DNA from 3 places in the Fictibacillus sp. 7GRE50 genome. Region 1 is predicted to be linked to each of the others. Evidence: riboswitches for the same ligand, from Rfam matches in the RefSeq annotation. Region 1 holds a riboswitch; each other region holds the start of a gene.
The links. A riboswitch is a leader RNA that binds a small molecule or an ion and turns the genes downstream of it on or off. The one in region 1 is predicted to bind cobalamin.
Positions count from the first base shown of each region.

Region 1 (4,952 bases):
TCCAATCGCTGGTTCTTAGATCCTGTTTTCAAAGGGCAGTACCCTGTTGATATGATGAACTTGTTCTCTAAATATGTTCATTCGTATGATTTTATCGAAGCAGGGGATATGGAAATCATCTCAACGTCTTGTGATTTCTTTGGCATCAACTATTATAGCCGAGGGATTGTTGAGTTCTCTGCAGCGAATGACTTCTTACATAGAGGGGCTCATTCTGATTATGAAAAGACCGGCATGGGATGGGACATAGCGCCAGAAGAATTTAAAGATCTGATCAGAAGATTGAGACAGGAGTATACGGATCTTCCTATCTATATTACCGAGAATGGTGCAGCCTTTGATGACGTGCTAGAGAACGGACGCGTCCACGACTCTGGCCGTGTGGATTATATCGAAAAGCATCTTCAAGCAGTTTCTGATCTGAACGATGAAGGCATGAATATTGAAGGGTACTACCTATGGTCTCTCATGGATAATTTTGAGTGGAGCTTCGGATATGACAAACGATTTGGAATCATCTACGTAGATTTTGATTCTCAAGAGCGAATCTGGAAAGATAGCGCATACCGTTATGCAGAAATCGTGAAGAACAGAGGAACCAATAACAGCAACAAAGAAACAGATGCTATTACAGTAAGCTAATTTATTTCTAAGATAATAATAACCATTGAAGTCCCTGACATAGGTTAGGGACTTTTTTGTTTTGTGTAAAATTTTCTTGAGTGGGGAAGCTAAAAGCGTATAGGAGGGTTAGACATGAAGGATAAAAATGAAGAACGTATCGATGAAGAAACATCAGACGGAATGAATGAGTTAGTAGAAATCATCAACGCAAAAGGTGACACCGGTGAATTGAAGGAAATCGTTGAGAAATATGATAATAAAAAGGAACACTCCCCGTTATGCAATGATGATTTTTTCTATGCGGACCTTCGAGCCATTGCGGAAGACTGTGCTAAGGAAGATTAAAGTTTTAAAACTGGCAGAAACGCTGATGATAGCGATTCTGCCAGTCTATTTTTTGGAGTGCGCGAATAAGTTAAGTTTGCACTGCTATGTTGAGGTAGGGGGTATAGGGCTAGTGTGTCTTGTCGAAGTGTGACGACTCGCCGGTTTATGACCAAAACTCGCCGGAATAAATCCGAAATTTCTAGTATTATTTCAAAAATTTCTCAAGATAGTAGTCGCAAACCCCGCCCAGTTTTATCAGAAGCTATATCCATCAATAGCTACTTAACGTGTAATTTGAGTTAGCTGTTGTATATCTTCAACAGCATAATCAGCAATCAATGAGGAAGAGTGAGATTTATGAATGAGTTCTAAACTTTTCTGCATGTTACATAATAAAGCTTCGTTATTAAATAGCCTCTGAACATTCTCCACAATTTCGTCTGCGGTATGAACAACTATTGCAGCACCTTTTTCTTCAAAATACTTAGCATTTTCTCCTTCTTGGCCAGGAACGGGCTTATATAGAATAAGTGGCACTCTTACAGCAGCAGCTTCAGTAATGGAGATGCCACCTGGCTTGGTTACTACGCAATGGGAAATCTTTAAGACTTCATGAAGTTCGTCTACGTAAGCGAATAATCGGAATGAACCTGGATGTTGTTCGGCTAGTGGTGTTAATTTCTCATACAACGTTTTATTCTTGCCACATACTACAATTACTCGCAGAGAAGGATCTTTTAATAAAAGCTGAGTAAGAACCTTAACATTCCTTAGCACACCTTGAGCACCAGCTAGGAGCGTCACGACACGTTTACTTGGCGTAACTCCGTATTTAGTAAACACTTTCTCTTTATGAATTGGGCGATAAAAGTCTGAACGAATGGGAATACCGCTAACAGTAATTCTATTTTCTGCCACACCATGTTTGATCAGTCCGTTTTTGACTGAATCAGACGCAACAAAATAATGATCAATCGCTGGATTGATCCAAAATGGATGAGCGAAATAATCAGTGATCACGGTATAGATGGGGATGTTAAACCGTGATTTTTTAATAAGAAATGGCGCAGCGTGAAGGGGAAAGGTTGTTATTACAAAACGGGGTTGATGTTCTTTAATCAATTCTAGAAATCTTTTTCTTCCTAAATAACGAGAGAATTGTGTAATCGTATTGGCATTCAATTTGTTTGTTCCATAATAAAACCATTTATAAAAAGAAGAGCCGTGTGAAAAGCTTTTGATAAATATGGATTGCGTAACTTGGGACATGATGGGGTGAGCTTCACCAAATAAATCAGATATGACAGGTTGAAATCCTTTACTCTTCATTTCTTCAGCGAGGACATTAGCCACTTGAACATGACCGCTGCCATAGTTAGCTGTAAGGATTAATGCTGTTGGACGTATCATTAGAAAACCTCCCCAGTCTTTTGAGATAAGAATAGCAGGAGATTTTAAACGTGATATGAAGAAGATTAAAAGGTTTTGTAAAAAGTAAAAATTGTTAGTGGTACAATAAGATAGATTCAAAATTTCATAAGATCCGATAATTATGGTGTCTGTTGCAGACTTAATAGGGAATCTGGTGTGAGGCCAGGACTGTACCCGCAACTGTAAGTGCTGACGAAATAAGCAAAACCACTGTCTATCTGACGGGAAGGGCTTAGAGTAGGCTGATGCACGAGTCAGGAGACCTGCCATCTTTATAGCGTTGATCTTCTTCGGGAGTTGGGAAGATAGGACGAGGGATATTTAATAGATCATTCTTTCTGTTATGTATTCTTACGTACCCGTCTTTCGTGATGGGTATTTTTCTTTGTTCACTAACTCCCTCAAAATAAGAGGAGCTTTCAAGCTTCAGAAAAGAGGGTATGGTATGGAACAGCAGTTATCAGCAAACATCTCAAGAACGATTCAAACAAAGTTGGTATTGCCGCCTGACACGAATCACATGGGAACGATATTCGGTGGTACCGTTTTATCGTACATTGATGAAATCGCAGCGATTGCCGCCATGAAGCACAGCAAGAAAGTGGTTGTCACCGCATCCATTGATAATGTAAACTTCTTATCGTCGGCTAAAGTGGGAGACATCCTCATATTAGAAGGTGTAGTAATCTCAACGGGAAGAACGTCTATGGAAGTATACGTAAAAGTGGAGTGTCAAAATCTAGAGACGGGGAACAGGACGTTGAACACCACGTCAATCTTAACGATGGTGGCCATTGATCAAAACGGTAAGCCGTTTCCGGTACCGAGTGTCATTCCTGAGACAGAAGAGGAAGAAGCACTCTTTAAAGGTGCTCCACTAAGGAAAGAAAGGCGTTTGTTATATAAAAATGTAAACAAAATTTAAGGTTTCTTTAAAAGTTATAGTTGTAGTTTTTTCTTTCTTCTTTGTAAGTTGGTTGTAGCGGAAGGTTGCCTGCCTGCTACATGAGAAGCTTCTCGCAAGGCATGCGACGAGGAAGTCCACTTTCTAGCATAAACTTGTAGACGCAGGAGCAAAGAGACAACTTTGAAGCGGTCAGGTGGAGACTCCTAATGGCGCAAAGCGGCAGGAGGCTCACCGTTCGCCCCGTGGAAAGCGTGCAACCTGGAGCGGAAACCAACAACTAACAAAAGCAACAATGTATACAAATAAACCTATTTTAAAAGGAAAAGGAAGTGAGAATCCCAATGAAAATTAAAAATATAATATTTGTAGCATTGGGGTTCTTTTTCCTAGGTTTAGGCGTTATCGGTATCGTCTTGCCGTTGCTTCCTACAACACCACTCTTACTACTCGCATCTTATTTCTTCGTAAAAGGTTCAAAAAAGTTTGAAGTGTGGTTTAAAGGAACCGACATTTATAAAAAACATCTAGATGATTTTGTTAGGAATCGTTCGCTCACTAAAAAGAAAAAGATCATGATCAGCCTGTTTTCAGATTCGATGATCTTGATTACTTTTATCCTTACAGACAGTATGATCGCAAGAGTGATTTTGATTCTTGTGGTGATGTATAAATATTATTATTTTATCGTTAAAATTAAAACGGCATAGAGAATGTGTGGAGATAAAGAGAGCAGCCTAATCAAAGGCTGCTCTCTTTATCTATCATGAAGAGGCTTTGTACATAACCACCAATCGTAGCACTCGATCTCTCCTGCTTGTGCTTGTTCTGCCCGTTTTTTAGCTTCTTGTACTGTGGCAGCTGGAGGAACGATAAGACGGTCTCCAACAAGCTCGTTTTTCGGCCAGTTTGCAGGTGTTGCTGCTTTATTTCTATCTGCTGTCTGCAGCGCCTTAACCGCTCTTAGGATCTCGTTGATATTACGGCCAACATTTTCAGGATACGTAAGGATAAGACGAATCTTGCCTGTCGGATCTACGATATAAACACTCCGTACTGTTCTTGTTCCCATCGTAGGGTGTATCATTCCTAGTCTAGTAGCAATCCGGCCTAGACTATCCGCGATGATCGGAAAAGTAATCTCTACTTTTAAATTCTGCTGTATCCATTCGATCCATTTTAAGTGTGAGTATACTTGTTCTACAGATAATCCGATTAAGTAAGTGTTGAGCTTTGTAAACTCAGGCATGAGCTTTTGAAACGCAACAAACTCTGTTGTGCATACGGGTGTAAAGTCACCCGGATGGCTAAAGAGGACAAACCAATGACCTTGATAGCTTGTTGGGAGGACAAGTTCCCCAAGGGTTGTATGAACCGTCATCTCCGGAAATTGATCGCCAATAAAAGGCTTTGAAAATGTTTGTGTAGATTCCATCCCTCTCTTCTCCTATCTTCCTTGGTTTCCCATCATCTTGCTCTTTTTCAACAGCTGAGACTCTCCTGTTTTTTCCCACTCTTCTACCTGTTCAATAGCTTGTTGAGGTGTAAATCCTTGACCAACAAGAACACCAGATAAAATAAATTCCTGATAGAGATGAGTTAAGTTAATGCCTTCTTCGGTCTCTTTTAATGCTCTTTGTACTAACGGATCAATGTACGAAACCCA
Region 1 is NZ_JACZDW010000005.1:110,230-115,181, reverse strand. Features, by position in the region: gene IHV12_RS19120 (GH1 family beta-glucosidase) at 1-642, shown strand, start outside; gene IHV12_RS19115 (hypothetical protein) at 757-969, shown strand; gene IHV12_RS19110 (MGDG synthase family glycosyltransferase) at 1,234-2,361, opposite strand; cobalamin riboswitch at 2,488-2,667, shown strand; gene IHV12_RS19105 (acyl-CoA thioesterase) at 2,828-3,307, shown strand; gene IHV12_RS19100 (YbaN family protein) at 3,631-3,996, shown strand; gene IHV12_RS19095 (peroxiredoxin) at 4,044-4,721, opposite strand; gene IHV12_RS19090 (ferritin-like domain-containing protein) at 4,734-4,952, opposite strand, start outside.

Region 2 (4,952 bases), on a different contig from region 1:
TGTTTGTTTTCATATTGGGTATGATCTACCTTGAGTGGAGACGTAGACAAGCGGCTGCAAAAGGTGAAGGATACGGAACAGGACATACCAATGAGCCTGAAAAGCTAGATTCTGAAAATCTACCAAATGCTTTCATAGCGATTCTTCCGCTTATTCTAGTAGGAGTGTTCAATAAATGGTTCACCGTCTTAATTCCACAGTATTACGGTAAGACGTTTGATTTTTCTGCTATTGGTATGAAGAACGTGCCTGAGATTCAGATCCCATCACTTGCTGCTGTATGGGCAGTTGAAGGAGCTTTGATCATTGGTATCGTTACAGTTCTTTTGTTCTCTTTCAAGAGAATTAAAAACAACTTTAATAAAGGAATTAATCTATCCATTGGCGGAGCGTTACTGGCAACATTAAATACAGCATCAGAGTATGGATTTGGTGGTGTGATCGCAGCACTTCCTGGCTTTACTGCAGTAAACTCAGCGATGTCGAATACGATTAAAGACCCGTTGATCAATGAAGCGGTTACGACTACGACGTTAGCAGGTATTACAGGATCTGCGTCTGGCGGGATGAGTATTGCACTCGCAACGATGAGTGAAACGTATATCGCACAAGCAGACAAACTAGGAATTGATACAGAAGTACTTCACCGTGTTGCTTCTATGGCGAGTGGTGGAATGGATACACTCCCTCACAACGGTGCTGTTATTACGTTGTTAGCCGTTACAGGTTTAACTCACAAACAGGCATATATCGATATTTTTGCTATGACGATCATTAAAACGATAGCCGTGTTTGTAATCATTGGTTTGTATTACGGATTTGGTATCGTTTAAACCATTATTCTAAAAAAGGAGTATTAATTCCATGAGAGCGTTTGTTGAGGGGAAAGTTGTTTTTATTACAGGAGCAGCTAGTGGAATCGGTTTGCAGTTAGCAAAGGCTTTTGCTGAACAAGGAGCAAAAGTCGTGATCAGTGATTTGAATGATGAGAAAGCAAAGGAATCTGCACAACTGTTGGCTCAAGATGGTCTTGAAGCAATCGGACTTGGCTGTAATGTGACCACGGAGGAAGATATAACAAAAGCGTTGGACGAAACACTGCAACAATTCGGACGCATCGATGTGCTCATCAACAATGCAGGATTGCAGTATGTATCTCCACTTGAAGAATTCCCGACTGAGAAATTCCAGCAATTGATCAGTGTCATGCTTACCGCTCCATTTATAGCAACTAAACATGTGTTTCCAATCATGAAGAAACAACGGTTCGGACGCATCATCAACATGGCATCCATAAATGGGCTTGTAGGTTTTGCGGGGAAATCTGCTTACAACAGTGCCAAGCATGGAGTTATTGGTTTAACAAAGGTGGCTGCCTTAGAAGGTGCATCACATGGAATAACGGTAAATGCGGTTTGTCCGGGATATGTTGACACACCTCTTGTAAGAGGGCAATTAGAAGATCTGGCGAAAACGAGAAACGTAGAGTTAGAAAAAGTTTTGGAAGAAGTAATCTATCCTCTTGTTCCACAAAAAAGATTGTTAGATGTTCAGGAAATTGCAGATTATGCACTCTTTCTTTCAAGTGAGAATGCGAAAGGTGTTACGGGGCAAGCGATTGTAATCGACGGAGGATATGTCGCACAATAAACGATAGATAATTTATTGACATTCACTATATTTAGTGTCAAAGTATATAGTACAAACCTATATATGGAGAATTCAGGTGCCGGAATATCCGGCTGAAAAGGGAATTCGGTGCAATGCCGAAGCTGTCCCCGCAACTGTAATTGTGGACGAAATGGAATAGCCACTGTACGGATCAGTTATTTATAATGACTGCTGTATGGGAAGGCCCAAAGTAGGAAGAAGCAAAAGCCAGTAGACCTGCCTGAAGACTCCTATTTTCTTTTCCTCGGGGATTGGGAGAAAGAACAGCGGCTGTTTTATGCGGACGATTGTCCGTCGAAATACACGTCATTCTTTCACCCTCTTCCTGATGGAAGAGGGTTTTTATTATGACTAGGGAGTGTATTTAATATGAAAATGACAACTGAAAACTCTTTACTCGGGGAGTGGTTAAGGAGTTGTGTCGACAATTTTCCGAACATACAAGCTGAAACTTTTCTAAAAAATGCTGAGAAAATGGAAACTCATACAGGAGTGTCAAGTTCACTTTACAGACAGTTAATCATGGAAGCTTTAAATGGATTAAATGCAGAAGAGCCACAGTGGACATTTGTGGCATCGCAAATCTATTTAAAGCAATTATATGAAGAAGTCATGATCAATCGTGCTGAAGCAGAAAAACGTCCATATACGAACCTTTATGGCTTGATCTCTAAGTTAGTAAGTTTGAATATCTATGATGATACCATTCTATCTGCGTACTCTAAGGAAGAGTTGGAGAATGCTGAAAACATGATAGACCCTACGAGAGATAAGCTATTTACATACATCGGACTCAAAACGCTTGCTGATCGATATTTGGCAAAAGGGTTCAATCACGAAATTTATGAATTGCCACAAGAACGCTGGATGCTGATCGCGTTGTTTTTAATGAGAGACGAGAATCCAACAAATAGACTTCAATTAGTCGAAGAAGCATACTGGGCGCTCTCGAACCTTTATATGACGGTTGCCACCCCGACTTTAGCGAATGCAGGCAAGAGTTATGGGCAGCTTAGTTCTTGTTTTATTGATACGATCGACGATAGTTTAAGAGGGATCTTTGATTCTAATACAGATGCTGCAACTGTTTCGAAAGGTGGCGGCGGACTTGGTATCTATCTTGGTAAGATTAGAGCAAGAGGTTCTGACATAAAAGGATTCAAAGGAAACTCATCAGGTGTAATACCATGGATGAAGCAGTTAAATAACACGGCCGTTTCTGTAGATCAGCTTGGACAGAGACAAGGCGCGATTGCAGTCTACCTGGATATTTGGCATAAAGACATCTTGGAGTTTTTAGATGCAAAGTTAAACAATGGTGATGAACGAATGAGAACGCATGACCTTTTTACAGGTGTGTGTCTGCCAGATCTTTTCATGGAGCGCGTGGAAAAACGCGAGGATTGGTATCTGTTCGATCCTCATGAGGTAAGAAAAATCAAAGGCTATTCGTTAGAAGATTTCTATGATGAAACGGTTGGGTCAGGAAGCTTTAGAGAAAAATATGCTGATTGTGTAGAGGATGAGAGACTTTCAAAAAAATCCATTCCTGCTATTGAGATCATGAAACGGATCATGAAGTCGCAACTTGAAACCGGAACACCGTTCATGTTCTATCGAGATACTGTAAACCGATTAAATCCGAATTCTCACAAAGGGATGGTCTATGCATCTAATCTGTGCACAGAGATTATGCAAAACATGTCTGCAACGGTTGTCACTTCAGAGGAGGCAGAGGATGGAGAAATTGTCATCAGAAAAACGCCAGGAGACTTTGTCGTCTGTAATCTGTCATCTCTTTCTCTTGCTAAAGTGATCAATGATCAAGTGTTAAAGAGAGTCATTGATATTCAAATCCGAATGCTAGATAACGTTATTGATCTAAATCGTATAGATGTACCTCAAGCAGAACTTACAAATAAGAAATATCGTGCGGTCGGTGTAGGTACGTTTGGATGGCACCACCTTTTAGCAAAAGAGGGAATCAAGTGGGAAAGTGAAGAAGCCGTTTCGTACGCTGATAACCTTTATGAAATTATTAATTTTCATGTAATCAACGCTAGTTGTGAGCTTGCGGGAGAAAAGGGAAGATATCCGGCATTTTCAGGTTCAGATTGGGAGACAGGAAACTACTTTTCGAAGCGTAACTATTCCTCTGAAGAATGGAGTAGTCTAAAAAAACGAGTTAATATTCACGGCTTAAGGAATGGATACCTCATTGCGGTTGCACCGAATTCATCAACGTCTATCATCGCAAATTCGACACCGAGTGTAGATCCTATATTTAAAAAATTCTATTCTGAAGAAAAAAAGAATTACAAAATACCTGTAACCGCTCCTGACTTGAATGCAGACACAACTTGGTTTTATAAATCTGCGTTCTTAATCGATCAAACATGGAGTATTGAACAGAACGCAGCTAGACAGAGACACGTGGATCAGTCCATTTCGTTTAATCTTTATGTCAATCACAACATAAAGGCAAAGGATCTGTTGCACTTGCATATGCTCAGCTTTAAAAAAGGATTGAAGACTACGTATTATACCCGATCTACATCGATTGAGTTAGAAGGATGTGAAAGCTGTGAAAGTTAAAGAGGTTGAACTACTCAAAGAGAGAAAAATCTATGATGTGGAAGCTCCTAATCGATCTACAGGTATCATAAATGGTAAGAGTTCTAATATTCTAAACTGGGACGATGTGAGATATAAATGGGCTTACCCTTTATATAAGAACATGTTAGCCAATTTTTGGACACCGTTTGAAATAAATATGTCGAGTGACAGCAAACAATATGTTAGCTTGAGCGAAAAAGAACAAGATACATTTAATAAAATCATAGGGTTATTGGCATTCTTAGATAGTGTTCAAACGGATTATTCAAGCAAAGTAGCAGCCTACTTAACAGATTCAAGTCTTGCTGCACTCATGGCCACGCTATCGTTTCAAGAAGTCGTTCATAATCAGTCATATTCATATGTGTTGTCCTCTTTAGTACCGAAGTCCAAGCAGGATGAGATATTTGAATACTGGAAAACAGATGCTGTGCTAAGAGAGAGGAATGATTTCATTGTTGAAGGCTATGAGGAGTTCCTTCATAATCCTACGCCTCAATCCTTTTTGAAATCTATTATTTACGACGTGATTCTTGAAGGATTAAATTTTTATTCTGGTTTTAGCTTCTTCTATAATTTGGCCAGAAATCAAAAGATGGTCTCGACTTCAACGATGATCAACTATATTAATAGGGATGAGCAGCTGCATGTTTATCTGTTTACGC
Region 2 is NZ_JACZDW010000004.1:80,421-85,372, forward strand. Features, by position in the region: gene IHV12_RS15450 (GntP family permease) at 1-833, shown strand, start outside; gene IHV12_RS15455 (3-hydroxybutyrate dehydrogenase) at 865-1,650, shown strand; cobalamin riboswitch at 1,708-1,909, shown strand; gene IHV12_RS15460 (ribonucleoside-diphosphate reductase subunit alpha) at 2,041-4,266, shown strand; gene IHV12_RS15465 (ribonucleotide-diphosphate reductase subunit beta) at 4,256-4,952, shown strand, end outside.
Region 2: it holds a riboswitch for cobalamin, as region 1 does, so the genes downstream of both, IHV12_RS15460 (ribonucleoside-diphosphate reductase subunit alpha) here and IHV12_RS19105 (acyl-CoA thioesterase) in region 1, are expected to answer to the same signal.

Region 3 (4,952 bases), on a different contig from region 1:
ATTCTGCAAGGTCTATCCCAAAATCATCGACCCAATGCACAGATCCGACCACGTAATCGAATGGATAGGATTTTATAAATGCTTCCATCTCAGCATGCCGTCCCGGCGTATAATCCATTTCAATCGACATGCGGACGTCCATTCCTAAATGATCTGCACGCTTAAACAGATTTACATAATCGTCCATCTTGTAAAAACGTCTTTCTTCCATCCATGGTTTTGATACGATGTTTTTTGTTTCATAAAAGTGATAAGCGTGTTCAGAAATCCCAAACTCTTGTATTCCCTTCTCTTTTGCGGTGTCTACAAATTGTTTTAGATAATCGATCGTCAATGTCCCTTTTTCGAGATGAGAATGGTAATCTGTTAGCATATTAATCTCCTTTTTAAAACGTTTTACCATATGTACCATGAAATCCTTGTTCGTTCAAGTGTTTATGCTCCCAACTTCCCTCCTATAAATAAGACGCTTAAGCACATCATCAAAAAAATCACAGCAAAAAAACGGTTCAGATAGTCTCGCATTTTGTCCTCCTAGGTAAAAGTAAATCAACTTTATCATCCTATTCAGCTTTTCAACTTTTTGAACCGGTTTTTAAAGAAAAGGCTCAACTAAAGTTCATTGTTGAGTTTTCGCTTTGGGAACTTACTAAATCTGCTCTATAAACATCATTCTTATCTAATGAGGCAGGATAATGAACTCGAATAAAGAAGTTTGATAAAGAAAATAACTACAAAAGGGATGTAGAGCATATGGACATACTACTCTGGATCACGATTGGTTTTATAACAATTGGATTTGTTGTTCTTACTTCTATGAAAAAAGATATGGAAAGTAAGCTCGCGTTTATTACAGGAAAAATGGAAAACGAGGAAACTTCAGCAAAAGCTAAATCCATCATTTGGTGGATCGTAAGTGCCACAGCTTGGGGAATAGTGAGTATACTTCTTATTGTTTGGTGTTTTCATCATAACTTTGGGTAATTGTTAGCTTCTATACAGAATATCACGAAACAGAACTTCCAAATGATACGAAGTTCTGTTTTTTTTTCAACATTAAACTTTAAGAGAGCTAAAAAAGCTCCCTATTCAAAGGCAGCTTTTTGACTTCCATCTTTATTAATATAATTTTCCATCACATAGAGAAGTGGTTTGTAAAGTACGATGAAGAACACCACGTTACCAATCGCATGATTTAGATCAAATGGGAGGCTCGCCAAGTAATACGGCCAGAATTTCTGCATGATGATTCCACCAAAGAGAACAGACATGATGAAACCAAACAAAAAGCCACAGAATCCTGCATAGATCGGGAGCAACAGCCAAGGTATGTTATGTCTGTATTTGCCTAAATATGCGCTCATAACGGCTATCAATCCCCAGGCAAACATCTGACCGAACGTCCACAGACCATGCCCTAGAAAAAGATTTGTTGTTATCGTGCTTAATATAGCAAGTAACAACCCTTGCACAGGACCGAGTACGAATGAAGCAAGAATGAGTATCGTCGTATTCGGCTGAACATTGGGTATCATTGAGAAGGTGATTCTGCCTACTGTTAATATAGCAGCAAGTAAGGCAATGATCGTAATTCGTTTGACTGTCAGCTTATTCATATTTGTGAAGATCAAATTCTACGACATCGCCAGGTTTTAACGTAATATCCTTAGCACCCTTCATCGCTTCTTCACCGTTTACAGAAAAGAACCAAGATGTTTTGTCCTGTTCGCTTCCAGCCACTCCTTCAATACTGCTTATAAAAGCACCATCGTATTGTGTCTCAATCTTAAAGTTATCTTGCATCACGTCCATGATCGTCACATCTTTTGCGATATCGATTTTCTTTTCCTTAACTTTTTCTTTGCCGTTATCTTTTGTAATCTGAACCGTTACTTGTTCTTTCTTCGTTTCTTCTTGTTTCGGCTGATCAGCTTTTTCTTTCGTTTCAGTCGTTCCACAGCCCACCAACATCATCATCATTGTTGCTAATACTAAAAGTAATTTCTTCATGATTAACCTCTTTCTGTTATAAAAACACTTTGTTTGATACTAAATTTACTTCACGCAACTAAAAAAATCCCCTTCGGCTACGAAGGAGATTAATAGTATACAGGCAGAAAACAGCAACCTGCCCCGGTACTGTTAAACACCCCCCTATCCTCGTAGGTCATGTCATGTAACAAACAGGCAGGTCTCCTGGCTCTTGATCATCGTCTCCTAACACCTTCCCGTTTTCACAGTGGCGATATTATAGGATTCTCACAATTACAGTGGCGGGACCGCAACGGCATCTAACCGTTTTCCCTATTAAGCTCGTCCAACAAAGGACTGCACCTGTTTAACACGTATGAAATTTTATGAAATCACAATTCCTATTATAAACATATTGGAGAAATTTGTGAAATCCTTTTTTAAAACTGCTATTGTTCCTTATGAAACAAGATTAATCGGGACGTATTGCTAATTTATTTCAACGTTCGCGGAATAACGAAAGAAAATGTCGTGCCTTCATTATTCTTGCTGTGAACGCTGATCTGACCACCATGTGCTTCTACGATGTTTCTTGCTATGGCAAGCCCAAGACCCGTTCCACCTGATTTCCCTCTTGTTCTTGCTTTGTCCCCTTTATAAAAGCGTTCGAAAACAAATGGCAGATCTTCTTCTTTTATACCCGTTCCATTATCTTTAACGAAAAACTTCACGTTCTGATCGCTCACATCTACAATAAGATTTACAAACCCGCCTTGAGAAGTATGACGAATCGCATTGTCGATCAAATTGGTTAAGACTTGCTCAATCCGGTCTGGGTCGATGTCCATCTCCTCTTGCAAACTTTTGAGATTTTTCTTAAATTCTAGATTTAATTGAATCTCTCTGTCTTTAGCAGGCCCTTGAAATTTCCGAACGATTCTTTCTGCGAAAGGAATGATCGGAAGAGAGCTGTAATGAAGCTTCATGTGACCTGCTTCTAATCTTGCAAGATCGAGGAGTTCGTTAACAAGTCTTCCCATCCGTTTCGATTCGTCTAAGATGATTCCTGCTAGTTCTTTCTTCTCTTCTTCAGATTCTGCAATATCATCTACGATCGCTTCACTATATCCTTGCAGCATAGCGATCGGCGTCTTTAATTCATGTGAAACGTTCGCAACAAAGTCTTCTCTAAGCTTGTCCATTCGTCGTTCTTCTGTCATATCACGAAGTACAGCTACTGCTCCACGAATCATAGATTGGTCATATAGTGGTGTCATAACGACGACCCACGAGCGGCCTTGTATCGCGATCTCTGTCATCTGTTCACTCTCAAGTGCAACAACTTGCCCAAAGAGCTGTTTGACCGTCTCAGGAACGTTTCCGTTGACCTCTGTCTTCATGCCTGATTCGTAATAAAATGCCTGTAGGAATCGATCAGCAGGAGGATTTGTAACCAGTATGTTCATTTTTCTATCAAAGGTGATCACACCATCAGCCATCGAACTTAAAACACTTGTTAACTGTTCTTTTTCTTGATTCAATGCTGTGATATTGTTTTTTAACTGTCTGCCCATACGGTTAAACGTCATGCCAAGTTCGCCGATCTCATCATGCGTTAAAATCGGCACTTTCATATCAAACTCACCTTTTGCTACAGACGTCGCTGCTTCTCTCATCCTTCTTAGTGGTGCCGTAATTCGAGTAGATAAGAAAAACGCAAAGATCGTAGTTAAGATGATCGCGATCCCCGCTGCTAAAAAGATGAGATACTTTGTATGGTTCGTTGTTTTTTCCACATTCTCGATGGATTGATAGACGTAAACGGCTCCTGCATTTTCTCCCGATCCATAAGGTTCACCGTAGATGATCATCGTTTGCATCGTCTCATCATTTTTATTCAGAACGGGAAAATCTCCGTTTACGTAGATCTTTTTTTCACTCTCTGCGACAGTAGATAACTGATCATTCTCTTTGAAAACAGAAACTGGGATATAAGGTGCATCATCGTAAGAATTCTTAGACATAAAGGATTCCTGATTTTCGTCTATGATCATGATAGACATGGAATATGCTTCAGCCATTTCACTTGTGATGCGTATTGCTTCTTCCTTGTTCTCATCGCTTTCCATAATCAACATCACTCGATCAGCCATCTTCGTTAATTGTTCTTTGGCTTGATCATCGTAAAACGATTCAAAAAACTGCGTAAGAAGAATGGTGAGCAGGGTTAAAACGACCGAGACTAATAAAAGTATCGTTATCCAAAGTTTACCAACTACACTTCTCCAGATCATTCATTCCCAACCTCAAATTTATATCCTACTCCCCAAACGGTCGCGATCATGGATGCTGCATCCGGTGAGACTTTGTTAAGCTTTTCTCTAAGTCTTTTCACATGTGTGTCAACTGTTCTAAGATCACCAAAGAATTCATAGTTCCAAACATCTTTTAGCAATTGTTCGCGCGCATAGACTTTATCTGGAGTCTTCGCTAAGTAGTACAACAACTCATATTCTTTCGGTGTTAAGTTGACTTCTTTTCCGCCAGCTGTTACACGGTGAGCATCGTGATCGATCGTAAGGTGCTTAAACACAACAACGTTCTTTGCAACCGTTTCGGTTTGAAGAAACTTCGTCGGTGACGACCTTCTCAACAACGCTTTTACTCGTAGAATGACTTCTCTTGGACTGAACGGCTTCGCGATGTAATCGTCCGTACCTGCTTCGAATCCTTCTATGCGATTAAGCTCTTCTCCTTTAGCTGTCAACATGATTACAGGAGTCGCTTTCTTTTCTCTTAACTTTTCACAAACCTCAATGCCATCCATACCAGGAAGCATAAGGTCGAGCAATATGAGATCAAAATTGATGGATACTGCCATCTGTAGCGCATCCTCACCGTTTTCGGCTTCATGAACTTCGTAGTTCTCTCGCTCTAGATACATCGTTAATAGTTTTCGAATTCTTTCTTCATCATCAACA
Region 3 is NZ_JACZDW010000004.1:303,800-308,751, reverse strand. Features, by position in the region: gene IHV12_RS16695 (histidinol-phosphatase) at 1-373, opposite strand, end outside; gene IHV12_RS16690 (hypothetical protein) at 754-984, shown strand; gene IHV12_RS16685 (ECF transporter S component) at 1,086-1,616, opposite strand; gene IHV12_RS16680 (DUF4430 domain-containing protein) at 1,609-2,010, opposite strand; cobalamin riboswitch at 2,170-2,353, opposite strand; gene IHV12_RS16675 (ATP-binding protein) at 2,466-4,265, opposite strand; gene IHV12_RS16670 (response regulator transcription factor) at 4,262-4,952, opposite strand, start outside.
Region 3: it holds a riboswitch for cobalamin, as region 1 does, so the genes downstream of both, IHV12_RS16680 (DUF4430 domain-containing protein) here and IHV12_RS19105 (acyl-CoA thioesterase) in region 1, are expected to answer to the same signal.